Regions from separate parts of the Shigella sp. FC1967 genome, predicted to be linked through region 1. Evidence: predicted binding sites of a transcription regulator. Region 1 holds the regulator's gene; the other holds the start of a gene.
What was found. The regulator CRP, encoded in region 1, controls carbon source genes, mostly activating them, when cyclic AMP is high. The targets are predictions, from matches to a motif close to ATGTGANNNNNNTCACAT.
Positions count from the first base shown of each region.

Region 2: gntK (gluconokinase) is a predicted target of CRP. The motif match lies at 7,061-7,078, and genes of this name have one in related genera.

Region 1 covers NZ_MIIZ01001054.1:8,869-28,494, reverse strand. Annotated here, with positions in the region: gene BHE89_RS18245 (YheU family protein) at 1-18, shown strand, start outside; gene BHE89_RS18240 (phosphoribulokinase) at 84-953, shown strand; partial or broken gene BHE89_RS18235 (OsmC family protein) at 1,044-1,452, opposite strand; gene crp (cAMP-activated global transcriptional regulator CRP) at 1,766-2,398, shown strand; partial or broken gene argD (bifunctional acetylornithine/succinyldiaminopimelate transaminase) at 2,492-3,707, opposite strand; gene BHE89_RS18220 (aminodeoxychorismate synthase component II) at 3,825-4,400, opposite strand; gene ppiA (peptidylprolyl isomerase A) at 4,774-5,343, opposite strand; gene yihA (ribosome biogenesis GTP-binding protein YihA/YsxC) at 5,613-6,245, shown strand; gene BHE89_RS27525 (hypothetical protein) at 6,397-6,444, opposite strand; gene def (peptide deformylase) at 6,732-7,250, shown strand; gene BHE89_RS18200 (hypothetical protein) at 7,425-7,883, shown strand; gene polA (DNA polymerase I) at 7,938-10,736, opposite strand; gene dsbA (thiol:disulfide interchange protein DsbA) at 11,338-11,991, opposite strand; gene BHE89_RS18185 (serine/threonine protein kinase) at 12,012-13,007, opposite strand; gene BHE89_RS18180 (YihD family protein) at 13,022-13,291, opposite strand; gene mobA (molybdenum cofactor guanylyltransferase MobA) at 13,513-14,097, shown strand; gene mobB (molybdopterin-guanine dinucleotide biosynthesis protein MobB) at 14,109-14,627, shown strand; gene BHE89_RS26370 (hypothetical protein) at 14,688-14,867, opposite strand; gene BHE89_RS26365 (alpha-amylase family glycosyl hydrolase) at 14,854-15,027, opposite strand; gene BHE89_RS26360 (alpha-amylase family glycosyl hydrolase) at 15,017-15,640, opposite strand; gene BHE89_RS26355 (alpha-amylase family glycosyl hydrolase) at 15,754-16,275, opposite strand; gene BHE89_RS18160 (LacI family DNA-binding transcriptional regulator) at 16,573-17,475, shown strand; gene BHE89_RS18155 (RidA family protein) at 17,670-18,164, opposite strand; gene BHE89_RS18150 (NAD(P)/FAD-dependent oxidoreductase) at 18,210-19,626, opposite strand, start outside.
Region 2 covers NZ_MIIZ01000820.1:1,586-15,617, forward strand. Annotated here, with positions in the region: gene BHE89_RS13690 (TonB-dependent receptor plug domain-containing protein) at 1-1,016, opposite strand, end outside; gene modD (ModD protein) at 1,173-2,024, opposite strand; gene BHE89_RS13700 (class I SAM-dependent methyltransferase) at 2,021-2,845, opposite strand; gene BHE89_RS13705 (ABC transporter ATP-binding protein) at 2,832-3,626, opposite strand; gene BHE89_RS13710 (FecCD family ABC transporter permease) at 3,623-4,621, opposite strand; gene BHE89_RS13715 (ABC transporter substrate-binding protein) at 4,618-5,649, opposite strand; gene gntR (gluconate operon transcriptional repressor GntR) at 5,881-6,876, shown strand; gene gntK (gluconokinase) at 7,199-7,753, shown strand; gene gntU (gluconate transporter) at 7,750-9,087, shown strand; gene BHE89_RS25805 (hypothetical protein) at 9,238-9,495, shown strand; gene BHE89_RS25810 (methyl-accepting chemotaxis protein) at 9,512-9,760, shown strand; gene BHE89_RS25815 (CZB domain-containing protein) at 9,786-10,178, shown strand; gene BHE89_RS13740 (SGNH/GDSL hydrolase family protein) at 10,246-11,478, opposite strand; gene BHE89_RS13745 (SGNH/GDSL hydrolase family protein) at 11,453-12,655, opposite strand; partial or broken gene BHE89_RS13750 (MBOAT family O-acyltransferase) at 12,642-14,032, opposite strand, start outside.

The sequences.
Region 1 (19,626 bases):
CAGTTTCGCTCTGGTTAGTTATTCAAAGCCAGCGATGTATCGCCATCAATAAGGGCCAACCTTATTTAGCAAAAGGATAACCTATGTCAATCAAGCATCCGATCATCGCAGTAACGGGCTCAAGTGGTGCCGGAACGACCACAACAAGCCAAGCTTTTCGTAAAATATTCCAACAACTCAATGCAAATGCTGCATTGATTGATGGAGATAGCTTCCATCGCTATACTCGCCCTGAAATGGATATGGCGATAAGAAAAGCGAGAGAACAAGGTAGACATATCAGCTATTTTGGCCCTGAAGCAAATGATTTTAACTTACTGAGTAAGACCTTAAGTCAATATAGTGATACAGGACAAGGTCAATCTCGCAAGTATTTACACTCTTATGATGAAGCAACACCCTACAACCAATTACCAGGAACATTTACACCTTGGGAGCCATTAGCCAATAATACGGATGTTCTTTTTTATGAAGGATTACACGGCGGCGTTGTTACCAACGAACATAATGTAGCTCAACATGTTGATCTATTAGTCGGTGTTGTTCCTATCGTAAACCTAGAGTGGATACAAAAGCTTATACGAGACACCACAGAAAGAGGACACTCACAAGAGGCGGTAAGAGATTCGGTTGTACGCTCAATGGATGATTATATTAGTTACATTATTCCTCAATTCTCACGCACACACATTAACTTCCAACGAGTTCCAACGGTCGACACTTCAAATCCTTTTTCAGCCAAAGCAATCCCGACTCTTGATGAAAGCTTTATCGTTATTCGTTTTCGAGGCTTAACCGATATAGATTTTCCCTATTTACTTGCAATGTTGCATGGCTCATTTATGTCAACAATAAACACTATTGTTGTACCGGGCGGGAAATTAGGATTAGCGATGGAATTAATTATGGCACCATTAGTCAAAAAATTATTAAATGGTGAAAAGATAAGTTAACCAAAATAGAATTTATCTCTCTAAAAATAATATCCCATTTATTAAGGGATATTATTTTTTAAATTTAAACTTTATTTTAAAATATCAAAATTAGTCAGCATTCTTTATTTCAAATGAATGTGTAATATTAGCTGCTTTTCCTAGCATTAAAGAAACAGAACAATATTTTTCTGCGGATAATTGAACTGCTCGTTCTACAATTTTATCCGTTAATTCTTTACCTGAAACAATAAAATGCAAATTGATATCAGTAAATAAAACGAGGGGCTTCTTCACGTCGCTCTGATGTTAATTTTACTTCACAATCAGTCACTTGATGACGACCCTTACGTAAAATACTGACAACATCAATAGCACTACATCCACCTGCAGCCATTAATACCATTTCCATTGGACTTGGAGCTTTATCACCCGAATTTCCATCCATCATAATTTGATGGCCAGATGAAGATTCGCCGACAAAAGATAAATCTTCAACCCACTTAACTCGTGCTTCCATTTATTTTCCCCTAAAAGATGACATAGACTAAAAGAGTACATTCTCATAATTCAACTAGCAATTAGCAAATAGGTTTATTATGCTGACTGCGTAAAACGAGACTTAATGCACTAATTGTGTTAAAAACAATATCTGCTTGATGATAGTGGTTAAGATCAATGCATTATTTTCTCATTTATTATAATCTACTCCATATTAACTTACCGTCTTCTCAGGAAGTTAATAGGTAAAGCTAGGATTTTTAAGCATGCTGTCTCAAAAAGGAACCTATCCGTTTTGAAAGGCTGCATTTAACGTACAGAGGATAACGCGAATGGTTCTCGGCAAGCCGCAAACAGACCCGACTCTTGAATGGTTTTTGTCACACTGCCATATTCACAAATATCCATCCAAGAGCACGCTGATCCACCAAGGTGAGAAAGCGGAAACACTTTATTATATTGTTAAAGGTTCCGTGGCTGTTCTTATTAAAGATGAAGAAGGAAAAGAAATGATCCTCTCCTACCTAAATCAGGGGGATTTCATCGGTGAACTTGGATTATTTGAAGAAGATCAAGAACGTAGTGCATGGGTTAGAGCAAAAACAGCCTGTGAAGTAGCAGAAATTTCCTATAAAAAATTCCGCCAATTAATTCAGGTTAACCCTGATATTCTGATGCGCCTGTCTGCTCAAATGGCGAATAGATTACAAACGACATCAGAAAAAGTAGGCAACCTTGCTTTCCTTGATGTAACAGGTCGTATTGCACAAACTTTATTAAACTTAGCAAAACAGCCTGACGCAATGACACATCCTGATGGCATGCAAATTAAAATTACACGTCAGGAGATTGGTCAAATCGTTGGTTGTTCACGCGAAACAGTAGGCCGTATTCTGAAAATGTTGGAAGATCAAAACTTGATCTCCGCACACGGTAAAACTATCGTCGTTTACGGGACTCGCTAAGTATCCCCACTCGAATAAATAATAGCCATAAAAGTGCTATTGGTATACTTGTTGTATAAACCCCATCCTCGTTGATGGGGTTTTTAGTCAATACTACCCTCTTACAAATTCCGCAATAGCCGCTTTTAATGCCACCATTCCTTCTTGTAGCTCTTCTTGGGTAATAATTAACGATGGCGTAAAACGCATCACATCGGCTCCTGCGTTTAACATCATTAAACCATGTTTGGTAGCAAGAGCCAGTAACTCTTTGGCTTTACCTTTATATTGTGGTGCCAATTGCGCACCAATCAATAAACCTTGCCCACGGATTTGCGAAAAGACATTGTACGTTTGATTAATGTCCATCAGTTCATCTACAATCCATTGATAGCGCTTTTCTACCCCCGCAAGTACCTCAGGTGTATTAATCAAATCAAATGCAGCATTGCCCACAGCACAAGCTAATGGATTTCCCCCATAAGTTGTACCATGAGTCCCTACGCCCATAGCAGAAGCTATCTCATGTGTCGTTAACATCGCGCTTAGTGGAAAACCACTTCCTAGCGCTTTTGCAGTTGTAATAATATCGGGTGTCACATCATAGTTCATATAGGCGAAAAGCTTGCCTGTACGCCCCATACCTGTTTGTACTTCATCAAGAACAAGCAGGGCTTGATGCTTATCGCACAACTCACGTAGCCCTTCCATAAACTCAGGTGTTGCTGCCGTTACCCCCCCCCTCACCTTGAATTGGCTCTAAAATGACAGCGCAAGTGTGATCGTCTATTACCGCTTTAACCGCATCCAAGTCATTAAAAGGAACATGCACGATATCTGCTGGCTTAGGACCAAAACCATCTGCATATTTAGGTTGCCCACCCACAGAGACTGTAAACAGCGTTCTGCCATGGAATGCATGGTGAAAAGCAATAATTTTCGTTTTATAAGGACTATGGCGAGTAATGGCATAATGGCGAGCCAATTTAAATGCTGCCTCGTTCGCTTCTGCGCCTGAATTGGCAAAAAAGACACGTTCTGCAAATGTATTATCGATTAATTTTTGTGCTAAACGTAATGCAGGTTCATTAGTAAAAATATTACTAACATGCCAAAGTTGTTCACTTTGTTCTTTTAAGGCTTGATTAAGAGCAGGATGAGCATGACCCAATGCTAAAACAGCAATACCACCAGCAAAATCAATATATGATTTTCCCTGCTGATCCCAAACACGGCTCCCCATCCCTTTGACAGGAATAAATTCTGCGGGTGAATAAATTGGCAACATTACCTGATCGTAAGTTGCCCTGTTGATGCTTTGCTTTGTCATGATCCCACCTGATCGTTATTCACATTCAATATGAAAATATAATCACTAAATATGAATAAAAAATCAAATGTGGTTTTGTATAAAAAAGCGTTATTTCGCTATTTAAATGCTATCCATTTAATATTTAAGGAAATTATTTAATAGCTCATGTCCCTGTTCACTTAAAATACTTTCTGGATGGAACTGAACCCCTTCAATTGGCAATGTACGATGACGAATTCCCATAATTTCATCAACATTTCCATCATGTTGACTCCATGCCGTCACTTCAAAAGGGACTGGTAATGTTGTCGCATCAATCACTAAGGAGTGGTAACGCGTCACACTTAAGGGTCGATTAAGTCCCTTAAAAACACCTTGTTGATTATGATGTATTAATGAATTTTTACCATGCATGACTTCTCGTGCTCTGATAACCGATGCACCAAAAGCTTGCCCTATCGCTTGATGTCCAAGACAAACGCCAAGAATAGGAATTTCACCAGCAAACCGCTGTATAGCCTCAAGAGAGATCCCTGCTTCATTAGGAGTACAAGGTCCTGGCGAGATAACAAGATGTGCTGGCATCATCTTTTCTATCTCTTTAAGTCCGATCTCATCATTACGCTTAACAACAACCTCAGCACCCAATTCACAGAAATACTGATAGAGGTTGTAGGTAAACGAGTCGTAATTATCAATAAGTAACAGCATATTAGCCTATCCGACTGATTTTCTTATCATTATCTATTTTATTACTATTTTAAAGCGAGTGTAGATTTGCCAAAATAGCTCGTTGTTTAACCGACTTGGGTACAACAAAGCCGATTATCATAGCACAGGTGTAAAATATGAATAGTAAGCAAGAAAGCCTGCTGATTTATTGAGCAATAACAAAAATGACGGTAATTGATGGTGAATAGAGTGATTAATAGCGCAGTACATACTTATTACAGGGGATCACACGAAAAAAAGAAGGATAAAAAAATATTTTTTTGTGCTAAAAACCCCGGAATGAAAACATTCATTCGGTTTATATGCATTTTATCTTATTAGAATAAGTAAATATCCTATCCTAATAATACGTTTATTGTTTTACGACTTCCGCAGATAAAATAGTGACCGTTTTTACTGGTACATTTTGGTAAGGTCCAATATTACGAGTTGGAGCTTGTGAAATTTTATCGACTACATCCATTCCTTTCACAACTTTACCAAATACGGCATAGCCAAAATCACGTTGACCGTGATCTAAAAATGCATTGTCAGCCACATTAATAAAGAATTGGCTGGTTGCGCTGTCTTTATCTGATGTACGCGCCATGGCAATAGAACCTTTTACATTACGTAATCCATTGTCGGCTTCATTTTTAATTGGCGCTCTGGTTTGTTTTTGCTGTAAATCAGCAGTAAAACCACCGCCTTGAACCATAAAACCGGGAATAACACGATGAAAAGTGGTGCCGTTATAGTACCCATCTTCGACATACTGAATAAAATTTTTCGTTGTGATTGGTGCTTTTTTATTATCCAGTGAGATTTCAATATTGCCTTCAGAGGTGACTAATTTAACGAAGGTTTCTCCCGTTGCCATTGCAAAAGTCGCTGTTGTTAAAGTGCAAGCGGTAACGAAGGTGACAAGAAAACGTTTTAACATGCAGGGATCCTTTACTTTAATAGTCTACAACTTACTTAATATGCAGCGATTCTAATTCGCTGAGGTAAATAGTGCCAATCATTTACCTTTATTTACGCTCAATAAGTCTAATTACGTTATAACAGGGTAAATTTTAATTTTTAAGCACTGTTATAAGTCATTAAATTGCGCCAAAATAGAGCAAATAGTATTTTAGATATTCATTTTCATGCAAAATTGAAATGAGTATGCATGAAAAGCCGCATTATTTCAGAGAGGTTTATACCATAATGACCCAATTTAATTACCAAAAAGCACATTTCATCATCAGTGCGCCTGATATCCGTCATTTACCACCAGATACAGGAATTGAAATTGCCTTTGCGGGTCGCTCTAATGCCGGTAAATCCAGTGCTTTAAATGCGTTAACCCAACAAAATGGACTAGCCAGAACCAGTAAAACCCCAGGTCGCACACAATTAATCAACCTTTTTCAAATTGAAGAGGGCTTACGCTTAGTCGATCTACCAGGTTACGGCTATGCTCAAGTTCCTGAAGAAATGAAGCGTAAATGGCAACGCTCTTTAGGTGAATACCTACAAAAAAGAGAATGCTTAAAAGGCGTGGTTATTTTAATGGATATTCGCCATCCATTAAAAGATCTCGATATGCAAATGATTGATTGGGCCGTAGACTCAGAGCTTCCTACGCTCGTTTTACTGACTAAAGCAGATAAATTAGCATCAGGTGCGCGTAAAAAGCAGTTAATTAGCGTACGTGAAGCGCTAGCAAATAAAGTAGGTGATATTCGCGTAGAATATTTTTCATCATTGAAAAAAATTGGCATTGATAAACTACGTAATACACTTAATGAATGGTTTTCAGGTTCAGAAGAGCAGCCTACAAATGATGATAACGCTTAATTATCTTCTTTTCTCTCAAAGATAATGTTTTGATCTTCTATTGACAAAGGGAAAGTCACTTTTCCCTTTCACTTCTCACATAAACCACTTCAATGAATTTTAGGTAAAAAAATGCTCCAGTCGAAATAAAGTCGACTGGAGCAGCTAATATTCAGCTAAATCCGATTACGTGAAGTAAAAGGTCTGAAAGATAGAACATCTTACCTCTGTACCCTACGAGAGATAATGTACCCTATTTTATTGGCTAATAAAAGCCCTTTTGTAATTTTTTTTTCACATGCAGACACGATTCAGCTATGTGATTATGTATTCAAAGCATAAATAAGTGTAGTTTAATTACATAATTATGAGACTTTAATCACCTACATGAATGTGATTAAAAATAGAACAGATCACACAAAAGGTGCGGTTTATCATTAATGATTTTGTGATACGCTTATTGCGAGACCGTAGTAAATATGTAATTAGCGATAAAATGAGGTATCCATGGCTGTATTAACGCTCTTGCGTTTTCCTGATGAGCGTCTGCGCAGAGTCGCAGTACCAGTGGAAAAAGTAGATGACGAAATACGCACATTAATCGATGACATGATTGAAACCATGTATGCAGAACGAGGTATTGGCTTAGCAGCCCCTCAGGTTAATGTATCTAAACGCATTATTGTAATTGATGTTTCTGAAAACCGAGATCAACCGATTGCACTTATCAATCCTGAAATTATCAGCACTGAAGATGAAATGATGGATATGATGGATGGGTGTCTATCTATTCCCGATTCTTTTGCTCCAACAGAGCGTTACCGTTTTTTAAAGGTTAAGGCATTAGATAGAAATGGGGATGAAATTGAACTTGAAGCCTCGGATTTATTCGCAGGCTGCATTCAGCATGAGTTGGACCATCTTAATGGCAAACTCTTTATTGACCATTTATCTCCGTTAAAACGTCAACGTATTGAGAAAAAACAAAAGAAATTGAGCAAATTGATAAACTCACAAGTTGCTTAATTATTCACTTATCTCTTTTTTCATATTTTGTTGATGAATTTTGACATAAAAAAGCTCGGTTATTAACCGAGCTTTTCTTTTTCTTGCCCTAATAAAAATAAATTTTCACGGTTTTTCTCTCCATCCCCTATACAATAGATTTAAAATATCAACAGCACATTCATTGAGGCAAAAATGGAAAATAGTCGATTTAAGGATTTATGTGAACAACTCAAAGCAGCCGGTGCAACAGACCCCAAATCATGGGTAAAGAGTGAGTTACAGGAAAATATTCCGCAAGTCGCTCGATTCCTCGTGTTAAAAGGACTTACCGATATCTATCATGATGTTGACGAAAATATCGGTGAAATGGATATTTACTCTGATGAGGTAACTGACGTATATCAAAAGCTTGCTTCCCAATTTGATAATCAAGAACTTAAGAGACTACTGCATTTCTATGGGAAATCCGTTATTGGCAAGGTGATTGATATGCTTGATCAAGGCTATCTTTATGATGTTAACGCTAAAGTAGGTTGGTCTTTAATGGAATTAAATGAACAAGGTGAAACAACAGATAGATTAATCCAAGGATTGCATGAAGACTTTCTTGAGTTTGATGAGTCAGAGCTTGTTCCCAACACAAAAGCATAAACAATAAAGGGCACAACTGATTGCGCCCTTTATTTGATAGCTGAGATTTAATATTTAATGGGCTTCATCCCAGTTATTACCCACTCCGACTTCCACTTTCAACGGGATCGCTAATTTCATACTGCTTTCCATCAATTTGTGGATCATGATATTTGCATTCTCTAAATAAGACTCTCGCACTTCAAATACTAATTCATCGTGTACTTGCATAATCATATGCACATCTGCTGGACATTCATTGCAAATCCAATTATCCACAGCAATCATTGCTTTTTTGATGATATCTGCCGCTGTACCTTGCATTGGAGCATTAATCGCCTCACGCTCTGAAGCTTTACGACGAATTGCATTCTTTGAATTAATTTCTGGTAAATAGAGGCGACGCCCTTCTAACGTTTCAACATAGCCTTGTTCAGAAGCTTGTTTACGAGTGCGCTCCATATAGTCCAATACACCTGGGTAGCGTTCAAAATAGAGATCCATATAACGCTGAGCTTCTCTTCTCTCCACACCAATCTGCTGTGATAAACCAAATGCGCTCATACCATAAATAAGACCAAAGTTGATCGCTTTCGCACTACGACGTTGTTCAGAGGTAACTTCGTCTAAAGGTATACCAAACACTTCAGATGCAGTAGCTCGGTGAATATCTTTACCTTGAGCAAAGGCATCTAACAAACCTTTATCTTGTGATAAATGTGCCATGATCCGCAATTCAATTTGTGAATAGTCGGCTGCAACAATTTTAAAGCCTTCACGGGCAATAAATGCTTGGCGAATTCGACGTCCTTCTTCATTTCTTACTGGGATATTTTGAAGATTCGGATCGCGAGAAGATAAACGCCCCGTTGCCGTCACTGCTTGATGATATGAAGTATGTACACGCTTCGTTTTACTATTCACCATCAATGGCAATTTATCCGTATAGGTCGATTTTAATTTCGCAAGACCACGATGCTCTAAAATTAAACGAGGTAATTCATGGCTATGCGCTAATTCTTCCAATACTTCTTCATTCGTTGAGGGCGCCCCTTTCGGGGTTTTCTTGATAACGGGCAATTGCAATTTATCAAATAAGATTTCTTGTAACTGTTTAGGTGAAGAGAGGTTAAATTCTTGTCCTGCTAACGCAAACGTCTCTTTTTCAATTTCTGCTAAACGTTGTGTAATCTCTTGAGATTGAACAGCTAACACTTGAGCATCAATTAATACACCTTTGCGTTCCATTCTCGACAACACAGGAACTAATGGCATTTCAATATCGCGGTAAACATGGTTAAGAGGCTCAATGGCTTCTATTTGAGGATATAGCGCTTGATGGAGTAATAAAGTGATATCAGCATCTTCAGCAGCATATAACGTCGCTTGCTCAACCTCAATTTGGTTAAAGGTCAGCTGACCTTTACCTTTACCAGCAATCTCTTCAAATGTTGTGGTTTTATGATTTAAATGTTTTTCCGCTAAGGTATCCATATCATGGCGGCTACTCACACTATTTAAGACATAAGACTCCAGCATAGTATCAAAATAAATACCGTTTAATTCGATACCTTCATTTTCCATAATGCCACGATCAAACTTCAAGTTTTGCCCAATTTTTAGAATGTTTTTATCTTCTAAAATAGGTTTTAATGCCGCTAGCACTTCATTAACAGGAAGTTGCTCTGGCGCATCTAAATACTCATGACGCAATGGAATATAAGCCGCCTTACCCGGTTCAATAGCAAATGACAGCCCCACTAAACGAGCATCAATATTATTTAAACTGTCAGTTTCTGTATCAAATGCAAATGCAGGCGCTTTCTTAAGAAGTTCAACCCATCGCGTTAAGCTTTCATGCGTTAAGACAGCTTCATAATTCTCTTGTGTAATAACAGGAAAATTAGCTGATGCAGGTACTTCTTTGGGAGTAATGGCTTCAGAGGAGTAAGGTACAGCAACTTTGTGTGTACTCCGTTGAGCTAACCATCCACCATTTTGAAGATCACTGATCCAACGTTTAAACTCATAACGCGTAAACATCGCTAGTAATTGATCTAGATTTGGCTCATTAACCACTAAATCATCAAACGTTTTATCGAGTTCAACATCTGTTTTAATCGTTGCCAGCTTATAAGAAAGTTTTGCCACTTTCTCATGTTCTGCCATTTTGGCGCCCAGTGTTTTAGCACCACGGAAACTCAATGTGGCGATATTATCAAGCTGTTGATAGATATCATCTAAACTACCAAGTCCTTGTAAAAGGCCTAATGCCGTTTTCTCACCGACACCGGGAACACCAGGAATGTTATCAGAAGAATCGCCCATTAATGCGAGGAAATCAATAATCAGTTCAGGAGGAACACCATATTTTTCTTTAACTTCATCAGGACCTAAAATAACGTTGGTCATGGTGTTAATCAGCGTAATCTTTGGCGTCACTAATTGCGCCATATCTTTATCGCCAGTACTGATTAAAACATCATGCCCATCAGCCGCTGCTTTTAGTGCCAATGTTCCAATAACGTCATCTGCTTCTACACCTGAAATAGATAACAATGGTAAACCCATTGCTTGCACCATCTCATGCAAGGGTGCTATTTGTTCACGTAAATCATCCGGCATTGGAGGACGATTAGATTTATATTCCTCATACAACTCATCACGGAATGTTTTACCTTTAGCGTCAAACACAACCGCAACATGGCTTGGTTTATACTGTATTATTAGGCTACGTAGCATGTTCAACACGCCGTACATCGCACCCGTTGGCTCACCTTGGCTATTGGTTAGCGGTGGAAATGCATGATAGGCGCGATAAAGATATGAAGAGCCATCTACAAGGATAAAGGGGTTTTCTGCTATCTGGACCATAATCTGTTCATCATTGTTCTGAGGTTCGTTGATATCACTAGAATGCCACATCACAGCCCAATAGACGAATATTACCTGTTCTTAAATGCAGAAATTCGGCTTAAGTGCCCAATTATTTATTATTGATCGAACTTAACAGAAAGAATAAGTATGGATGATAATTTAATATTAATTAAAGTGATTTTTTATCAAAAGCCATATCCATTAATCTGAATTTCAATTATAAAAAGAGTAAAGCGTAAAACGTACTGTGTAATTTAGAAAGTATTTAAGATAAAGCCATTCTCTCATCATTAATATTAATGTTAGTGTCATCTTTTTCATTAAAGATTTATTTTTTTAGTCAATATCAAAACAACCTGTGGATAACTCTGTGAGTAGTTTTGTAAACCTCTCTATATTAATAAGTTAGCTTTCTTTTCAATTTATTAACATAATTAAAAAAATCAATCACTTAGCGTATTCATCAAGATATTATCAATTAATTGTCGTATTTTTTTATTAATGTGGATAGTTATATTATGACAAAATAAGAGAGTAAAAAAATAGCACTCTTATTTCTTGAGTGCTATTTTTCATATAAGAATCTATATACTTTTACTTAGTCTATATGGAAAAAGTTTAAGTCTCTCTTATTTTTCAGCAATAATTGATTCACAATATCCGAATATGTTTTTGCATATTCCTCTGGTGATTTTGCACTGATACCATCATTTTTCATTTTATATTTGCCACCAACTATCATGGCTGGAACACCATTGATTTGGAAATCAACGACAGCATTCTGTTGTTGGCTAACTAAAGAATTCACGACAAAGCTATTCATTGCTGCATCATAATCTTCGCCTTTAACGCCTGCGTTAATAAAAGCATTACGAATATCGTCAACAGAACGAATAGATTGAGTTTCTTGAATACCTTTAAATAAAACGGGAGCAACTTGATCTTCAACGCCTAAAGCCATAGCCACAGCCCAAGAACGTGTCAGATCTTTACCTAAAGGTCCTAAGAAATCAACGTGATAACGGACAACATTGGTGTTTTCTGGCGCATTCTTTTCAACAGTGCTATTGACTTTATATACTTCAGAAAATTGATAACAATGTGGGCAATAAAAAGAGAAAAACTCAACAACATCAGGCGATGCTGTAATAGGTTTGGAAAGATTCGTGTACTGTTTTCCTTCAGAAATATCAGCAGCAGAAACACTGAATGCTAACACCATACTTGCTAACGCCAGCCAAATTTTTTTCATTTCTCATCGTCTCCTAAGAATTAATACATTGGGCTAAGTTGTGAAGGAGGCTCATTTAATTGCTCCACTTGCCCCTTGAATAAGGCTAATTGTTTAAACCAAAAATCTTGATCTTGAAACCAAATAAAGGCACGAGGAAAAGCAGGATCATTCCAGCGTTTTAATACCCACGCGAGATAATGCACCATTCTCATTGCTCTTAGTGGCTCAATTAATGACAACTCACGTAAATCAAAATCTTGATATTCATTATAAGACTCAAGGATTGTATCCATTTGTATAACTTGCTCTTGCCGCGAGCCGTTTAATAACATCCAAAAGTCTTGTACCGCAGGTCCCATTCGGGAATCATCAAAATCAACCATCACCACGTCATCACGCCACAATATATTACCAGGATGGCAATCACCATGTAGCCGTAACATTTGCCATGCAGAGTCCTCTATTCTAGGACGCACATCATGAATAAGTTTATCTATAACCTCTATAAACTGAGGTTTGAGGTTATTAGGAATTAATGCACTACTTTCAAATGCTAATTTTGGCGCTCTCAGATATTCTGCAATAGAAAGGGTTGGACGATACTCATAACTCTTCTTTCTACCTATTTGATGAATGCGCCCTAATGTGCGTCCAACTTCTTCTAGATGAAATAAATTATCCGTTTCATATGCTCTTCCCCCTATGCTGGGAAATATTGCAAAATAAAACCCATCATCAGAAAAGTGGACTGTCTCACTATTAATCATTAAAGGAGCCGCAACGGATACCTCGGCTTCCTTTAATGCTAAAACAAATTCATGTTCTTCTTTTATTTGTTCATACGACCAGCGTTGAGGACGATAAAATTTCACCACATAACGTTGTCGATGTTCATCTACAAATTGAAAAACACGATTTTCATAGCTGTTTAGCTCTATTAACCCTGACTCAGGATAAAAACCGATTTTAACTAACGCGTCCCAAATGTTATCAGGTGAAAGTCCCTGAAAATTAAATGAGGCAGACATTTCCATTTTCTATCCTGAATTTAATCTTTAATTACACCACGAGCACGTAAAATAGCGGTTTTAAAATCTTCTTCGTAATCTTTTTTCAGTCCTGGTATCACATCTGTCGGCGCTGAGCCGCGCATTTTTAGATGGTAAATCAAAATATCATCAGTCAGATCAGATAATTGACCTTTAAAACCCGCTTCATCAGCCAGTTTCTGCAATAATTGAATTAAGTTTAAATCAGAATTTTCTTCCCAAACTGGGTGCAATAATTCCATAACTTCATTAAGACGGTGACATTTCATACAAAAAATCCTTATTATTAATGACAACAACAAAGTACCAATTATTATCCGATAGAAAAAGGAAACCTCTGTCAATATGCGTAAAGATTACGCTTTTTTGATAAAAATTGCTGTTGCTTTACATGAAATCTCATTAAGTCGATATTTTTTATTTAGTATATCGTCTTTCCTTGATAAAAATCGTTCGGAAATTTTAGCCAATTTATTCACAAATATTGAATATGAAAATGAAGAATATTACAGGTGGTATACTTGCAGGTGGCCAAGCGACACGAATGGGAGGGGCAGATAAAGGGCTTCAAATTTTACATGGACAGCCTTTATACCGCCATATTGCCCAAAAATTAGCACCTCAAGTTGATAGTATACTGATTAGTGCTAACCGAAATTTAGAACAATATCGCCAAAGCCAATATCCGGTTATTACAGATGAAATAGAAGGATTTTCTGGGCCTTTAGCTGGCATGCTCACGTTATTAAAGCAAGCCTCAACACCTTGGGTTGTTTTTGTACCTTGCGATGTTCCCTATTTTCCTCTTAATTTAGTTGAAAAACTCTATGAGCAAAAAGGTGAAGCGTTAGCCGTTTATGTTGATGATGGTGAAAGAGAACATCCTACCTTAGCACTGCTAAATCGTCGTATTATTCCTATGCTAGAAGCATATTTAGCGCAAGGTGATCGAAAATTAATGCTGTTTATGAAACAGATAAATGCGCACCCTGTTTTATTCGCCGATCAAGCGAGTGCTTTTATTAATTTGAATACGCCTGACGACATTGAAAAAGCCAACAAATTAAAAAAATAGGAATAAAAAACATGGCACAAGCAGATTTACCCCTTTTAGGGATCACAGCATGGAGTGGAACCGGTAAAACGACACTACTGAAACAACTTATTCCACAATTACGCAAAAGAGAAATTCGCGTAGGTATGATCAAACACACTCACCATGATATGGATGTGGATAAGCCCGGAAAAGATAGCTACGAGCTTAGAAAAGCAGGTGCAGACCAGACATTAGTCGCAAGCCAACAACGTTGGGCATTAATGACAGAAACGCCAGAACTCCCAGAATTAGATTTGTATTATCTCGCATCTCGTTTTGATGCAGATAAGCTAGATTTAATCTTAGTCGAAGGATTTAAAAGCGAAACCATTCCTAAAATTGCACTTTATCGTCATATCAATGAGCGTAATTTTAATGATTTACTTGATGAGCACGTTATTGCCGTTGCCAGTGATTGTGATTTAAGCGTAGATTTTCCACTACTAGATATCAACGCACCTGAAGCTATTGCTGAATTTATTGCAGATTGGCTGAAGCAGACGAAATAAAAAATTATAAGTCATAGAGCGCCTTATAAAGGCGCTCTATTTTTAATTAGATAAAATAAATTAAGCAAAAATAATTGCTTGATAAGGCTGAAGGATAAGCTCGCCTTGTGCATTTTCCACTATTGGGCTGTTATGCAAATAAATATCTTTCGCTTTTATGGTTAGTGCTTTTTCTTCACCACTGAAATTACAGTAAATATTGATTGAGTTATCTTCATAAATACGTTTAAAAGCAATCACATTTTTCTGGTGAATTTAATGGCAAAAACTCACCATAAATCAAAATATCGCTGATCTCTGAATGTCGTCTTAATGCAATTAATTGTTGGTAATAAGCGAACAGAGAATGCTTATCTTGCGTTTCTTTCTGTGCATTAATATCAACATAGTTAGGATTCACTTTTTAACCATGGTTTACCTGTACTAAAACCACCATTTATTTCAGTATTCCATTGGAAAGGTGTTCTTGAGTTATCACGGCTACGATCATTAAAATATTCCATTATTTGCTTATCGCTATAACCTAATTTATGCCCCCATTCATATAATTTAAAGACATGTAAATCATCATGTTCCTCTAATGTCATAGGACAATTTGTCATACCGATTTCTTGTCCTTGATAAATAAAAGGTGTTCCTCGTTGAGTTAATAAAAATGTCGCTAACATTTTGGCACTAGTTGGATTAATACCACCTTTAGGGAGAAATTTATTTAATGAACGAGGTTGATCATGATTTTCTAAATAAGGTGCTCCCCAACCAACTCGTTGAGTATCTAGTTGGCTTTTAATAAATACAGGTTTTAATCTTTCACCTGTGATTGGATTAAGGGTGAATGGCTTTTCATTGCGAATATCTAAGTCAGCGATACTAAAATCAAATACCATGGAGAAATAACCATTTTCACCAACATAAGCACACAAATCTTTTTCAGGCACATCAATTTCTGCAACCGTCATACTATTTGCAGGCTTAAAAGTATTCTCGGCTAATTCAGTTAAGAACTTATCAATACCCGGTTGATTTAAAACCCAAGGTACTAAAGATGCAGAACCATCGTCTTTGTCAGGCTCAAATTGATATTCAGATAAGGCTTCAGGGGATTTTTTTTAAATTACCAATCGCATCAATGCGAAATCCTGCAACACCTTTTTTTGATCCAGACATTAATCATATTGATAATATCTTTACGTAATTGTGGGTTTTCCCAATTTAAATCCGGCTGTTCAGGGCCAAATGAATTAAAATACCAACGATTAGTTTTTCCAACACGGCTCCAAACCGAGCAATCAAAATAAGTGCGTAAATTATTAGGGGGAGTCGATTTATCCCATTGTTTAAAAATATAATAATCGGCATATGGGCTACTAGGATCTTCAATTGCTGCTTTAAACCAAGGATGCTCATTAGAAGAGTGATTTAAAACTAAATCGAGTAGAATTTTTATATCACGCTTTTTAGCTTCGCTAATAAGGGTATCCAACGCGTTATTATCGCCAAAAATAGGATCAACCACAGAATAATCAGCAATATCATAACCATTGTCTTTCATTGGCGATTTAAATATGGGACATAACCAAATAACATTTGTACCAAGTGACTGGATATAATCTAATTTTTTCGGTGATCCCCAGCTAAAATCCCCCAACACCGTCCCCCATTACTATCATAATAACTCTTGGGATAAATTTGATAGACCACCGCTTCTTTCCACCAAGTACTAGACATATTCACCTCACCAAGGTAATTCGTATATATGGAACTGTTCCATAATTAATATAGAATACTATAAGCACTAAAAGAGAGGGTAAGGTAATTAACATACTAAAATGTGAAATAGCTCATATTAAAAAAAACACAATTACCTCAATAAAGATGGGTTTCTCATAATCATATTAAGATATATTAGGTCATCAACTAATTGAAAGGAGCAACAGCATATTCAATGGCGGGGATCCGGGATGTCGCAAAAAAAGCAAATGTCGCAGCAAGCACTGTTTCTAGGGCATTAAATAATAGTGGTTATGTATCTCAAGCTGCGCGAGAAAAAATAAAAAAAGCGGTAGAGGAATTAGACTATATTCCTGATACTTGGCTAAGAAATTTATATCAACAAAAAAGCGCGGTTGTTGGTGTCATTATTAATAGCCTTGAATATCCTTATTTTGCGACTGTGACACGTTTTATTGAAAATAAGCTCGCTGAAAATGGCTATAGCATGATGTTATGTGCAACACAAAATAGCAAAGTACGTGAACGTATATTTTTTGATATGCTTAAACGAGGTCAGATCGACGGTATTATTGCAGAATATCTGCTATTGGATGATAGTGAATATCAGCATATTCAAAGACCCGTGGTAACACTAGATCGTCATCTTCATGATATTCCATTAGTTTGCTCTGATCACCATACTGGTGGTCGATTAGCCGCAGAACACCTTATTCAAAAAGGTTGCCAAAACATTCTCTATATTGAAGATAATTCAAGTTATTTATCATCAACTCCTTCATATCAAAGCTGTTTAGCTTTTAAAGAAACGCTTATTCAGGCTGGTATTAAACCTATTCCTTGCAAAGTAAATTGGAAAAAAGAAGAAAAAGATTATTTTCAATCGTTTGCCAAAAAAACACTTTCTTTGCATTCAGATATCGATGCTATTTTTGCTGCGGATATTCCCGCCATAGCATTATTTAATGAAGCAACAAGGCGAAATATCGTCATTCCAGAACAACTAAAAATTGTCGCTTACGATGGCAGCCCCTGGTTAAATCAAACACTGCGGCAATTAACCTGTATTGAACAGCCCTTTGAAAAACTAGCTGAAAAAAAGCGTAGAAGTAATTAGTGCATTAATTGAGAATAAAGAAATAACAGATAATGTCTCTGTTATTCCAGTGACGTTTATTCAAGGTGAAAGCAGTTAATGGTTGATTCAGTTCTTATAGCCGTTTTGTGATAAAAAACGCCAAAGAAAGTTAGCCCTCTTTGGCGTTTTAATTGATTATGTTTTACTTCAAAACGAAATAAAAGCTACCGTCTTTATTTTGCAGGACGAACAGCGATAACTTCAATTTCTACACGCCATGCTGGATTTGCCAGTTTAGCGATTTGGAAAGTTGAACGCGCTGGCAATTGTTCAGTTTTAGAAGCATCAAAGTACTTAGAATAGCCATCCATAAAGCCTTTAAAGTCCATCTCACCTTTAGTTTCTTCACCGCCAACTAAGAAGACTTGCATTTTAACAACGTCTTTCATGTCTAAGCCAAGTTCATTCAAGTGAGTTTTGATTTGCTCTAATACACTGATAGTTTGTTCTTCAGTATTACCATAAGACGCTAATACACCTTCTGGCGCATCTGCTGATTTCTTAGCAGGAACTTTACCGCTTAAGAAAACAAGGTTGTTACCTGCACTCACTTCAACAGATTCTGAAATAGGCATACCGTTTAATTTATGGTGCACAACACCCTCCGCATTCGCACTTGCTACACCAAAAATAAAAGGTAGAGCAACAAGTAAACTTTTATAGCGCATGAAAACTCCTTAACATGTTTAATTTACAGTAAAACAAGGGGTTACTTATTTCTTAAAACGATCCATACTAAATGGTGTTGGATCAATAACGGGTTTTTTGCCCGTAACAATATCCGCAGTCACTTCACCTGCGGCAGGACCTTCAGTCATACCCCATACTGTTGCTGTATTGATAACCAGACCAGGGTACTCTTTGACCTCAGAAATAATTGGCAATTCATCAAATGTTGGGCTAACAACAGCCCCCCAACGTTCTACAACTTGTGATTTTTCAAATACTGGGAATTCTGCTTTCATTCTTTGGAATACAGCATCTAAGTGCTCAGTATTTTGTGTTGCTGTTGCAATGCGATATTGTTCAAACGGTGTTTTTTCATCTAATTTCCAAGATGTTGCCATCTTGAATGAATTAAATAAGTCTTCACCAATAGAAAATTCTAATGGCAGCTCACCACCACCTAATAGGTGCATGAACTTAGGCCCTAACAAGAAGCTATCTTTCACGATAGAACTGGTGAAAATACGTGGCGCGACAGCATAAGTTCCATCGGCTTGTTCACGGAAGTGAATACCATTTGGTAAATGCACGTTACCACGAGGTGCGCCTGGAACACCGGATACACGTTGTTGTGATAAGTAAACATTCAGCGTTGGAATATCAATGCCCATGTTCCCCATAAATAAACGTGACCAAATACCACCAGCAAGAACAACGTGAGATGTTCTAATTGCGCCTTTTTCTGTTACAACATCAGAAATTTTACCACCCGCAGTTTCAATGCCTCTTACCGCGCAGTTGGTATAGATTTTCACGCCAATCTGTTTAGCATAGCGTGCTAATGCTGGTGTCCCTGTTTCAGGATCAACAGAACCTGAGTCTTCTTCAAAAGCGGCAACCGTCCATGGTGTTTGAGCACCAACAAGACGATTTGATAACTCTTCACCTTTAATAATGCGAGTATTTAGTGGTGTATCAAATCCTGCCGTTTCTTTTGCTGTTTTGATCCATGCTTGAGCTTTATCAAATGCTTTTTCATCTGCAAGGGCTTCTACACGACCTTGTGTACGATAACTGGTATCAGCACCAATTTTCTCGTTCATTCCACGCCATAAGATTTTCCCGTAATGGTGTAATGGGAAAATTTCGGGTGATGTTTGATAACTAATAATTTGGCTGTATGCACGGCCAGATTGTTCACCACCAATCTCGCCTTTTTCTAAAATAGTGACACTCATGCCACGTTCTGCAAGGTTGATAGCGGTCATAATACCTTGAATACCACCACCAATAATCACTGCATCAGACTCTTTAGGCAGAGCACCCTCTGTACCTTCGACAAACGATACTCTAGATTTAGCTTCAACGAATTTGCCATCACGACGAACCATCGGAACTAATGCAGCACCACCGGCTAAAACACCCGCAGCACCAACACCTAAAAGCAGCTTTCTCCTTGAAATT
Region 2 (14,032 bases), on a different contig from region 1:
TGGTCACTGTCACGTGTATCGATACCTAATTGCAATGCAGCGCCCGTGCTGTAGTCGTCATAGTGACTATAGTCAGGGATACCACCTTTTTTAGGATACATATAGAGGGTGTTTTCGAATTTATCGTGGTATGCACGGCTTTGTAGATTAATACCATCGGTAATTTGAGTGATACCGCTATAGTAATAGCTCTCTTTATTGTAATCTGGCCATGCCCAATATTTAAATTTACCTTTACCTAATGTTGATGGTGGACTATTTTTTTCACCGTTTTGTTTTACATAAGTTAGGGTATATTCGTCAGAAGCGCGTGGCGTCCAACCGACTTTGAGCATCCCTCGTTTATCATCCGTCGCTGAATTATTCCGACGCCCATGAGTCCCTGCTACTGCATTATTTTCATCAGCACCGGGGATTGGTGTAAAGCGTTGTTTTAATTGACTTCCACTAACTTGAATAAAGCCTAAATCATTGCGGGCACCCAAACGAGCACTCATGTTATGTGCATAATCAGCGCCGCGAGCAAAACCTTGAGAATAAGCAATGCTTCCTTCTAATGGTTTTTTCGGTGTCGCCGTAGTGATATTAATTGCACCTCCCATTAAGTTAGGGCCTTGCAGTAATGAGGTATAACCTTTGTTTACTTCAATACTGGCTAGATCGTTAGTGGTAAAACGCGCTAAGTCTAAGTTGCCATCATAAGGAACATACGTTGGAATACCATCAAAGAAGACAGGCACTTGACGGCTATCAAAACCACGCACTTTAATGGTGTATTCATTACGGTTGCCTGATTTTTGCATCACAACACCGGGTAGGGTTGCAATGGCTTGTGCTGCATTCACTTTATTTTGTTCAAGCATCTGCGCTTGCGTTAACACGTCTGGATTGGCAGCAATAGGGCTACTCCAAACGGTTAATAAATCAGGCGTTGATTGACCATAAGTGGTATCAGCGATTGCAATACTTGGCAGTAAAGCAAGAGATAAACAGTAGCATAGAGGTTTTAATTTCATCATTCCAATCTCAATTTTTAATCTATATGTAAATTTTTATATAACGAATGGTGCAAAATAAATGAATAAAATGAGTACTGACAATGTGTTAGCACTCATTTTGTGTATTATTGATAAAATATGTAAATACTCACTTACTTATAATGTATTGTTTTTTTATTTAATTTTGGGATAAAGCCGAACTTTAATATCGGTGGGTGAGGCATAATAGGGTGAAGACGTTACCATTAAGGTGATGCCCGTTTGCGCATATTTCTCGATAGTATTGAGGTTAATGCCCCCTGCCAGCGATAAGTGACAATGAGGCGCAATTTGAGACGCTTCTTGTTGTAACTGTGAAATATCTTTAAGAGAGAATTTATCTAGCTGTAAAATATCAGGTTGTGCTTTTAGCGCTTCTCTCGCTTGTTCAATATCGTCAGCTTCTACAACAATACATTTTTCAGGTGCGGCTTGGCGTAATTGCTTGACATGTTGCGTCCAATTATCCGGCTCTGCTAAAAATCGACGATGATTAGCAAAGAGTAAGATAGTTTCAGAACAACCTTGGCGATGAATAATCCCACCGCCCGCAAGTACTGCTTGGGTTGCCAGTAGTTTGGTATTAGGGATATTTTTACGTGTACACGCTATTTGCCCTTTAGGTTGGTAGCGATGATAGATTTCCAGCATTCTTGCCATATAATCACTCACGCCACAACTCCATTCCAGCACGTTTTGTACTACTTTCCAGCCTTGGTGTAGCGCATCAGCACGACCTTCTGCCGTGATTAAACAATCCTCTTTATCAGCAAAATCACCATCTTGCCGATGTGCAGTGACGACCAACCCTAATTTTTCTAATAAACGGCAACCTAGCGTGATCCCACTGACACAGCCTGCTTCACGGCGTGTAAAGGTCATCGTACCGAGTTGATCACCAATATTGAGCGCTCGGCTAGTGAGATCGCCATATTGGATATCTTCCATCAATAAGTTATCAAGAAAGGCATCAGGATAATAAATCATAGGGTTAGCTCACTTTCAGGGACGACATCCCAAGAAACCATCGCCCAATCACGAGTTGGTGAAATCAGTGAAACACCTTTTTCAAGGCTTTCATGATAGTAATGAGTTAAGCGGACAATTTCGTCTTTATTTAAAGGTCCTACGGAGAAGTTGATGCCTTCGATAAATTGCTCAAGGCTATTGAAATTACTCTGACAGTTACGGCTACGAATATAATCCACTTTAGGGTGAATACCCATTTGGTTCAGCATGTTTACAGCATAAATATACGTGGGAAGCGTAGGAACATTTCGACCCAGTAAGCGAATAATGCGTTGATCAACAAAGGTTGGAGAAACGGTGTGAGTGGTATAAACGCGTAGTTTAGCTTGACGATTAAGCTTTAAGAGTGCAGCTTGTAAATCCATCACTAATGTTGAGCGTGAGGCAACAACGATATCACAATGAGGAAGATCATCCCAACTATCTTCCCATGCACAAGTGATAAATTCAGCGTGGTTAATACCCGCTTGTTTAGCTCTACGTTTAGCGACAGTTAACATACCTGTACTGTAATCAATACCAATGATTTTTTTGAATTTATCTGCTACATGAATGCTGATAGAGCCAGGGCCACAACCCACATCTAATAGGGTTTCAGCACCGGTAAAATCCATCATTTCACGAAATTTTATTAAATAAGGATCGCGAGGGTTGGCACAGGTTTCTGCCATTTTTTCAGCTCGCTTGTCCCAATGTGCTGGCTCTTTCTTGGTTCTTTCAGCCTGTATCATGTGATTTTTATAAAGTTCAGCAAAATCCGTGGTTTCAATTGTGTTCATATTCTTGCCTATATTCATTGTTATTATCCGAGTAGGCGTGAAAATGCGCCTGAATATCTGTGGGTTGTACACCGTAAAGGTGCGCTAAATTATTGGGTGTCAGCAAAATTTCAGGACTATTTTGCAAAACAGGGGTATGAGGTGTCAGTAAAATGACATCATCAGCCAAAGAGGCGGCGTGCTGAGGATGATGTGTAGACATAAAAACACTAATACCCAGTGTTTTTAATGCGTTAACTTGGGTAAGCAGTTTGATTTGATTACCAAAATCAAGGCTTGCGGCTGGCTCATCCATAATCAACAACTTAGGTCGTTGCACCAGTGCACGTGCAATTAAAACCATCTGTTTTTCACCACCACTTAAAGTATCAAAAGTTCGGTGAGCAAGATGAGAAAGCGAGAGCATTTCTAAGGTTTCCATTGCCATGGTTTTATCTTGTGCGCTAGGCATAGAAAAAAAGGAAATATGCGCTCCTCGTCCCATCACGACCATATCGATAACATTGAATGAAAAGGGGATATGTGTAGCTTGAGGAACATATGCTACCATTTTAGCAAGTTCTATTGGTGACCACTTACTTATGTTTTTGCCCGCAATATTAATTTCACCGTCAATACAAGGTATTAGCCCTAACAGCGTTCGCATCAGTGTCGTTTTGCCGCAGCCATTGGCACCTAATAAGCAGATGATTTGCCCTTGTTTAATGTGAAATGAGAGATCTTTAATTAAGGTTTTGCCTTTATAGCCAATAGCGAGCTGCTTTGCATTAGCAATGATCATGAGCCTTTCCTCGTTCTGAGTAATAACATTAAGAAGAATGGCGCACCAATGGCAGACGTTAAAATACCCAATGGAAGTTCAATATTGGCAATTGTACGCGCGAGTGTGTCTGTCATTAACAACATGATAGCTCCCACAAGTAAGGAAACAGGGAGTTGTTGGCTGAAGTTGGCGCCTACTAACAATCTTGCAATATGAGGAACAATTAAGCCGAGCCACCCAATAATACCTGCGATAGAAACGGCACTTGCTGTGATGAGTGTGGCTGACAAAATAAAGACAAGTCGAGTGATTTCGACATTTAAACCTAATGCTCTGGCTTCTTCATCGGAAAGACTGAGTATATTCATACGCCAGCGCAGTAAAATCAGCGGAATAAAGCCCACTAACATTAAAGGCGCCACAGATCGCAAATCAGAGGCAGTAATAGTTGAAAGCCCGCCAAGAAGCCAAAAGGTGATTGAAGGTAACTGAGTATAAGGATCGGCAAGAATTTTCATTAATGAGATTGCCGAACCACATAATGCACTAATGGCAATACCGACCAATACAAGTGAAAGTACGGGATCGTGCTGTTTCGCAAGTCGTGCAATAAAGTAAACGAGGGCAACAGTTGCTAATCCTCCCACAAAGGCGAAAAGTTGGATCGACAACATCGATTGTCCAAGAAAAATACCGAAGACGGCTCCGACACCCGCACCAGACGAAACGCCTAGAATATCTGGTGATACCAATGGATTTCGGAACATACCTTGATAAGCAGCCCCTGCAATTGCTAATCCACCACCTATTAAGATCGCTGCCAGAACACGAGGAAATCTTATTTGCCAAAAGACCGTTTCAGTACGGTTATACTCTGTATTGCCCGTCAACTTATTACTTACCAGCGTCCATAGTTCATTAGATGTAAGTGAATACTTACCACTGGTGAGCGCAATTAACGCAACGATGGCGAATACTATAAATAAAAGCATGATGCGTGCTGATTGACTCATGAATACCTCAGCAATTGCTGGCATCGCTCACTACTTAATGGTGTATGGTAAAAATGCATAAAGTAATTTTGTAGATCTTGAATGGCTTGATTTTCTATTCGAGCATCAAAATGGCTCTGTAAGCGGCGCATTCCCATTAAACGGTTGATACCTGGAGGTCCATCTAGCCAACCGAATGGCAAGCCTTTAAATAACAGCACTTGGTGGTTTTTAACGGCTTGAATGCTTTTCCATACAGGGTGTTGCATTATTTGCTGATAGGCATTTTCATCTTGTGTGATGATAATTTCAGGATCCCACATTAATAGTTGTTCTGGTGAAACATCTGTTAGTCCCTTGAAATTAGGGATATCTACCACATTTTCAAAACCTAAGGTTTCAATGGCTTCAGTATGGATGGAGTTTCTTGCACCCGTTTGCAACCCCTTTGCACCGCGAGCAAGGTAAAAACGTGGGCTTGTTTTTTGTGTAGAAGCAAACAAGGTAGCATCATTAAGATACTGCTCTGCAATGAGCGCTAATGTTTCTGCTTTTTCTGCAACACCTAATAAAGCTCCCGTTTGACGTAATTGAGCGGGACTATCCTTTAATGTGCCATCAATTAATACATAGGGTATACCGGTTTGATCAGAAACACGTTTCGCTAATGAACGATAGGTTTCATCCACATTACCACTATCAATAATGATATCGGGTTCTAACGCTAGTAAAGCCTCTAAAGAGAGTGTACTTCCTCGTCCTGATAAGCGCCCTAAACGGGGTAATTTACGCAGCTCATCTGAAAATAAAGGATTTTTTTCTAAATTAAGTGAGGAGAAACCCAATAGTTTTTCAGGCGCTAATGCGAGTAACAATTGATCAGTCGGAGGTCCAGCACTTATCACGCGATGGATCGTGGTTGATGCGGGAATATGCCCAAATTGTGCTGCAATGCGTGAGGTTATTGCTGCTCTTACCGTGTTCGGAAGTGCTGATAATGTCGCAATGGTTGTGAGGTACGTTAGAAATTGTCGTCTGTGGATCGCCATAAGTTCACACTATTTATTATTTTAGATTGATATCGTTATTTCATTAATTATATAGCGAAGAATACTATCTTTCCTTTGGTTTAAGTCAAGGGATCATCAGTCAAAATCAAATCTAGGCAGACATCTAAAAAACTTTATTCGAAATAGTGTATAACCTAGGGCTATAATCAGCGTTCTTGGAAAATTAAAGTGCGTATTAATACGAGTGTTTTTGGATAGTTGCGATATAAAATGAAGAAAAAACGCCCCTCATTACAGGATGTCGCTTCACGAGTTGGTGTTACCAAAATGACAGTGAGTCGTTTTTTGCGTAACCCCGAACAAGTCTCGGAAGCTTTACGAGAAAAAATTGCGCGTGAATTAGAGAGTCTTAATTATATTCCTAATCGCGCTCCTGATATTTTATCGAATTCGACCAGTCATGCGATTGGGGTATTACTACCTTCTTTAACTAACCAAGTGTTTGCCGAAGTTATTCGAGGCATTGAATCAGTGACCGATAAATACGGTTATCAAACTATGTTAGCGCACTATGGATATCGTGCTGAAAAAGAAGAAGAGCGTCTGCTTTCATTACTCTCTTATAATATCGATGGGCTTATTCTTGCTGAAAGAACGCACACACCAAAAACAATGAAAATGCTAGAGACGGCGGGTATTCCTGTGGTGGAGATCATGGACAGCGTTTCGCCGTGTTTTGATTCGGCAGTAGGATTAGATAACGTTGATGCTTCAGAACAGATGGTCAATGAGATGATCAAACGTGGATGCAAACGTGTTATCTACCTTGGCGCAAGACAGGATGAACGAACCTTAATGCGTTTAAAAGGTTATGAAAAAGCAATGCAAAATGCGGGTTTACCTGTCGGTAATGTGATGACACCAAAAAGCTCATCTTATTCATTAGGGGCTGAATTATTACATGCTGCACGTAAGCAATATCCTGATTTAGATGGACTTTATTGCACTAATGATGATATTGCGATAGGTGCTGTTTTTGAATGTCAGCGTTTAGGTATTGCCGTGCCAGAGGATATTGCAATATCGGGTTTCCACGGACATGATGTGGGGCAAGTGATGACGCCTCGTCTGGCAAGTATCTTTACCCCTCGTGATGAAATGGGGCAACAAGCCGCTGATTTATTGCTTAAACGAATGAAAGGTAAAATTGCGCGAGGTCAAGTGATTGATGTTGGTTTCCGTATTATTACGGGTGAAAGCATTTAAATATATAACTCATTGATATTAATTAAATTAATAATTTTACTAACCCTATTGTTATATGATTAACAATAGGGTTTTTTATTGAGATACCTTCTCTCTTTCCGTGTTATTACGTCCAATATTACAGTGAATAAAAAGAAGTTGATCAGATGTTTTGTTGTCAGTTTGTAGATCATCTTACTTTCATTTGAGAGTCACCTCACATTTTCACTTCTTAGTTGATCTTCGTGGTTGTATTCACCTTACCACTTCGGATATGTTACCCGTAACAGTTACGGGTAACATTACAAAAAAAGACTTAATATCTGCCTTAAAGGAGCATTCTATGAACGATACCCAATCCCTACACCATGTTTTCATCTTAATGGGGGTATCAGGCAGCGGTAAATCTGCGGTCGCAAGTGGTGTTGCACAACGTACAGGTGCAGCATTTTTGGATGGCGATTTTCTCCACCCTCGCTCAAACATTACTAAAATGGCATCAGGCCAGGCTTTAAATGATGCAGATCGTAAACCTTGGCTACACGCATTAAATGATGCTGCGTTTGCGATGCAAAGAACCAATAATATTTCATTAATTGTTTGTTCTGCATTGAAAAAACAATATCGCGATATATTAAGAGAGGGCAATCAATGTCTGCACTTTTTATATTTAAAAGGTGACTATCAGCTAATTGAAAGTCGATTAAAAGCGCGTAAAGGGCACTTCTTTAAACCTCAAATGTTAGTGACTCAATTTGAAACCTTAGAAGAGCCAACAAAGGCTGAAAACGATGTGTATGAAATTGATATTTCAATGCCACTTGATGATGTGATTGAAAGTGTAATTAATAAGATTAATTCAGTCACGCAAGGGACTTTGGAAGGGGAAACGGTATGAGTACATTAACATTGGTGCTAACGGCGGTTGGCTCTGTTTTATTACTGCTCTTTTTTGTTATGTATGCACGTTTACATGCTTTTATCGCATTAATGATTGTTGCTATTGGCGCGGGTATTTTCTCAGGTATGCCTTTGGAGAAAATCACACAAACTATGCAAAACGGCATGGGAGGAACTTTAGGTTTCCTCTCTATCGTTGTCGCGCTAGGTGCAATGTTTGGTAAAATCCTGCACGAAACAGGGGCATTAGACCAAATTGCCGTGCGATTATTAAAATACTTTGGTGAGAAACGTGCTAACTACGCATTAGGTATTGCGGGTTTAATTTGTGCTTTACCTCTGTTTTTTGATGTTGCTGTTGTCTTATTAATTGGTGTTGTATTTGCCGTTGCTCGCCGTACTGGCGGCAATGTGGTGAAAATGGCGATCCCTCTCTTTGCGGGTGTTGCCGGTGCGGCAGCTTTCTTATTGCCGGGACCCACGCCGATGCTGTTAGCTGATCAAATGAATGCAGATTTTGGTTGGATGATCTTAATTGGCTTATGTGCGGCTATTCCGGGCATGTTATTAGCAGGTCCAATCTTCGGTAACTTTATCAGTCGTTATGTCACCTTAGCATTACCAAAAGATTTATCGGAACCGAGTTTAGGTCAGAATAAAATGCCTTCTTTTGGTTTCAGCCTTGCACTTGTGTTATTACCTTTAGTTCTTGTGGGATGTAAAACCATTGGTGCGCGTTTCGTAGAGCAAGGTTCAACGCTGTACAATATCCTTGAATTTGTTGGTCATCCTTTTATTGCTATTCTTGTCGCTTGTTTAGTGGCTATTTACGGCTTGGCAATCCGTCGTGGAATGAGCAAAGAAAAAGTAATGGAGATTTGTTCTGCAGCCATCCAACCTGCGGGGATCATTTTATTGGTGACAGGGGCTGGTGGTGTCTTTAAGCAAGTTTTAGTCGATTCAGGTGTGGGCCCTGCATTAGGGAATGCGTTAATTGGCGCAGGTATGCCAATCGCCGTCGCATGTTTTATTCTGGCAGGTGCAGTACGTGTTATTCAAGGTTCAGCAACGGTTGCTTGTTTAACCACCGTTGGTTTAGTTTTACCTGTTATCAATGAGTTAGGTTACAGTGGTGCTCAAATGGCGGCATTATCAGTATGTATTGCAGGGGGCTCTATTATTCTTAGCCATGTTAATGACTCAGGTTTCTGGTTGTTTGGTAAATTTACGGGTGCGACAGAAGCACAAACCTTAAAAACATGGTCATTAATGGAAACTATTCTTGGTACAACAGGTGCTGTGATTGGTATGATTTTCTTCTCTTTTCTTTGATCTCTAATCTTTGTGTTTCAATTATTAGCGCGTCTTTTGACGCGCTTTTTTTCATTGCTATAAATGACTATCAAATATGACAGAAAATGCTGCACATTTCGTTAACCTATAGGTTTCTTTATTAAGTGGGCTCATTTAGGACTATCATATATGGTTGACTATAATTCGCTTTTTATTAAACACACGGATTGTAATATTCATACAATCACGCTTATACGTGATTCGATTTTAGCATCAAGTAATAAGCTACAAGATAAGCTGAATTTACTCGATGAGATGGAACATCTCTTCAGTAGAATGTTAGATAATTCTCGCTTATTAACTCAATTTTTGAATGAGGTTGATACGCATTTTACGCATAATCGAGAAGAGATAGAAAATTTCTCTGGTTGGCTAAAAAAAAATTAAAGAGAGCGCCAGTAATATTGATAGGCTTTCCAGTCAGGCGAATCTTTTATCAATAAATTCAGCGATTGAAGCAGGGCATATAGGACGAGAAGGTGCTGGATTTTCAGTATTAGCCCAAGAAATGAAAAAGTTATCATTAGAAATCCAGAAACAAGCTTCTTCTATTGCTAGCATTAATAATAATTTAGGCGCTCGCTTTATTCCTGTTAAAGAAACCACGGAAAAAAAACCAAGAACAGGTTCAACAAATAAAAATTCAAGTTGAAGAAGGGCATCAAAATTTAACCTCATTGTCAGAGCAAGCAAGCGAGCTCAAACATATTTTTACCTTTATTTCGATGCAGCAATTTTTTAATACCGTCAAACTCGATCATGTTTTATGGAAAGAAGCTATTTATATCCATTTATTAAATAAAGATGATGAGCACTGCGTTAATCAGCACACTGAATGTCGATTAGGGAAATGGTATTACCAAGGTGATGGACGGAAATTTGCAGGTACAGAGGCTTTTCGTCGCTTAGAAGAGCCACATAAATTAGTCCATGAATGTGGACGCTTAGCATTAAGCGCCAATATAAATGGTGATCAAGAAGCCGTAACGCAATATATAGAAGGAATGGAACAAGCCAGTGTTGATGTTATCAAATATATTGATGCTTTATTAAACTCCGTGACTTACTAACTCAATTAGATAAATAAAAATCAAAAAGGAGCGATAAGCTCCTTTTTTGTGTGTTGAACAGCGTGGATCAGCCTTTGTTTATTAACGTGTTCAATTGACTATAAAGTGTATTGGCGCTGCTTTCGTAACCTTCGCGAGAAAGATGAACACCATCTGGTCTTGCTAAATCATACAATGCCCATACTTTTATTGAGCATTCGCCACCCATATAATTACGCCAATCCCAGAAAAGGGTTTTCTCTTGTTGGGCGACTTCTTTTTGAATTCTGACAATATCACTTAGCCATTGGGGTTGTTGTGAACGGCAATCAAGCGCTTCTTTATTTTTGACTGAATCAGAAGGGCCAATTAATAAAATGGCACTATTCGGCGCTTGCTGGCGAATTTGGCGAATTTTATCCGTAAGCTGTTGACGGTAGGCAACTAAATCAAAGGTATCATTAAAGGCTTCGTTTGTGCCATAAGCCAAAATCACCATATCAGGATGTAATTGCCCTAACGTTTCAGTCCACTGTTCTCCCCATTTATCCATCATATTGATCGTGGCACCGTTAATGCCTAATGAAGAAAGCATTACGCCGGGCTGTTGATTGGTGATCAACCAACCGCCTAATTTAACAGGTTGGTTTTTGTTAACGGTAATGTTAACAGGGAATGTTATGGCTGTTGGGTTTGAAAACTGCCATTTACCTTGCGTTTGCGATAGTGACAGTATTTTGCTTGTCGATGACTGTACATTCACTTGCGCTGTTGTTGGCGTTTTATAAAGTGCTTGTAACTGATAGCGCTGTTGAGTGACTGGATTTTCATATAACTGTAATTTTGCCCATTTTGCTTGAGGTTCACTAATAAAACCCCCTAATGGGAAATCAGGATCGCTATCTTTTCTGCTTGAAAGCAGTGTCCATGCTTTTTTATCACTCTGGTATTGTACGTTTGCAATACGCTGACCGGCGATATTTGTCGGAGGAATAAAACCAATACCACCATTACCATAATCAGTCTGAAAACGTTCACGCAACTTACCACTGAAAAAATCAGCCGCAGTATGGGAATCTCCTAACTGAACAATATGTACAGTTTGGCGACCTTGCTGTAATTTTTTAACAAAATCCGCAAAGTGAGGATCATGATAGTTATAAAGCTGTCTTGAACCATCAGCGGGTAAGACTGTTGGTGTAGGTAGCTTGACTGTTTTTTCAGTATCTTGGTTACAAGCAACTAAGAGTGAAACTAAAGCCAGTATGATTGAACTACTGACTAACGTTTTACGCTTAAGGATGTGCGCTAAGTGTTTCATTTACAATAACCGTGTTTTTATCTTTTACATCATCGACTGCATTATCTTCTTTAATTTCTTCTTGAAGATGAATACGTGAGAATACGTGTTGGGCAATAATTTGCTGACCTTTTAAGCTAAAATGAATGCCATCACCCGCTCTTAACTTAACACGACTGCTACCATCACCCATATAATCAGAATAAATATCTTTTTCGTATTTAAACATATCATTGACGGATAGATAAATTTCACCCATTTTCTCAGCTTCTTCACGGTAAAGTTTATCAAGATATGCCATACCTTCGGATAACTTCTGCTTGCGCATATTCGGTGGTCCAACCCAAATAACCGTGACATTATTTTGTCGGGCATTTTCTATAATGCTTGCAATACGCGTACGGTAGACGGATTCCCATGCTTCACTCGCAAATTTTAAGTAACGTCCTCCGCCATCAGGCGGCATATCCCAAGGATCGTTAGGACCCAAAAAGACCACTAATAATTTAATGGCATCGTCACTGGCTAAACGTGTCGCAATGGTTTGTGGCCAATTGAAAAAACGTGGATAGGCAAGTCCTGTACTTTGTTTACTTAAATCGATGCTACTGATGTTGTAATCCGTTTGTAGTTGACGTTTAAGTAAAGGTGCAACACCTTGCATCATTGAATCGCCCGCAAATAACACTTTATCTTTTGGGGATAAGGTAATTTCTGTTTTGGGGACAATCGGTTTTAAAGCCTCTAATGCGGCATCCGATACATCCGTAACCGAATGGTAAGGTAACCCACTCATTGCTTGCTTACGCGCTAATAATTGAGGAAAGCGTTGTGTTAATTGTGATGCTGGTCGTGTATAACCGTTAAAGAAGTGTAGACCGACAGCAAAGCCTTCAGGAAGTTGCTCAGGCACTGCGCTTTGTACGATGGGTTTTGCTTGATTATCAGGGTGGTGAACCCGTAGATAATCACCATAGCTTTCTACCGCAATGAAGACACCATCACGTAGTTGCCCACCCACTTGCCAAGCATAATAGTGAGAAAGCCCAGACCAAGGTGCAGGGCGATGATATTGTTGTTGCCAAAAACGCTCTAGTGATGTTTGGTTCAGCCAAATCAGAAAGAGGGTGCTAAATAGCACCATTAAGGCAACTTTTGCTGTCTTTTTTAAGTTTGAGCAGAAATCAAAAGCTGGCATAAATAAATCCTGGCACCCCATCTGGAGACAACATGAAAATAATCGTGAGGATCAACGCAAGTGGTAGCGGATAAACATACCACGGCACTTTTTTCTCAAGACGAGCCACAATATCCTTTAATGTCACAAAGCAAGGATAAAGTAAGAAAAGTCCCCAGAACATAAAGAGGGTTAAGCCTTCTGTTTGTAATGATGCCCAAGCACCTGTACTAAAGAGTTGCTGTATTAAGACTAAAGCATCTCCCACCGTTTGACTGCGGAAAAAGATCCACGCAAAACAAACAAAGTGGAACGTGATTATCCATGACAACAACATATTTAATGACGATAGTGCACTCGGAGGGGCATTTTTCTTCGCAGGAAAGAGGCGGTGCTTAATATTCAATAACACCACACCAATCCCGTGAATAGCTCCCCAAATAATAAAAGTCATTGCTGCACCGTGCCATAATCCAGAAATTACCATTGCGGCAAAGGCATTAAAGTTCTGTCGAATCACACCTTTACGATTACCCCCTAAAGGAATATAGACGTAATCACGAATAAAGGTAGATAAACTAATGTGCCAGCGACGCCAGAAATCGGCTAAGTTTATCGCTAAATAAGGCGCATTAAAGTTACGAGGTACAACAAAGCCCAATAATAAGGCAATACCAGTAACAAGATTGGTGTAACCTGAGAAGTTGAAATAGATATGCCATGCATAGGCATAAACAGCTGTTAGCACTTGTCCACTTTGCGCTAAATCGGGGGCATTAAATACCGGATCGACATAGTTTGTTGAGAACCAACCACTTAACCAAAAGAGTTTTGCGATAGCTAAAACAATTAGCATTATCGCCCCTTTATAATCAATGATTTTACGTGTCGGTGCCTGAATTTGCGGGAGAAACTCTTTCGCGCGATTAATCGGACCTGCAACAATGCTTGGGAAAAAGCACAAGTAAAGAACGACATCCAAAAAGGGCGCTTTAGGGATCTCTTTTCGGCAAACAGAAACGACATAACTGACTGAATGGAAAATATAGAAAGAGAGCCCTAATGGCGCAAGCAACTCAATAAGAGGTAACTCAATACTGAGTCCCCATTGCTGGAATGCTTGTGTCAGTGTTTCTTGGAAAAATGAATAATATTTAAAGGCAGTAAAATAGACCGCAACGAGTAGTCCTAATAGCCAGTATATGACTTTAGAGGATGTGTACTTAGTTAATATATTCGCCAGTAAATAAATAAAGAGCGTATAACTTAATAAGATTATCGCAGGACGATAGTCCGCATAAAAAAGAAAAGCATAACTTACTGTAATCAGTAGGATATTTTGGATCTTGACGTGCTTTTGAAAGAGCCAGTATAGAATAAAAAAAACTAACAAAGGCT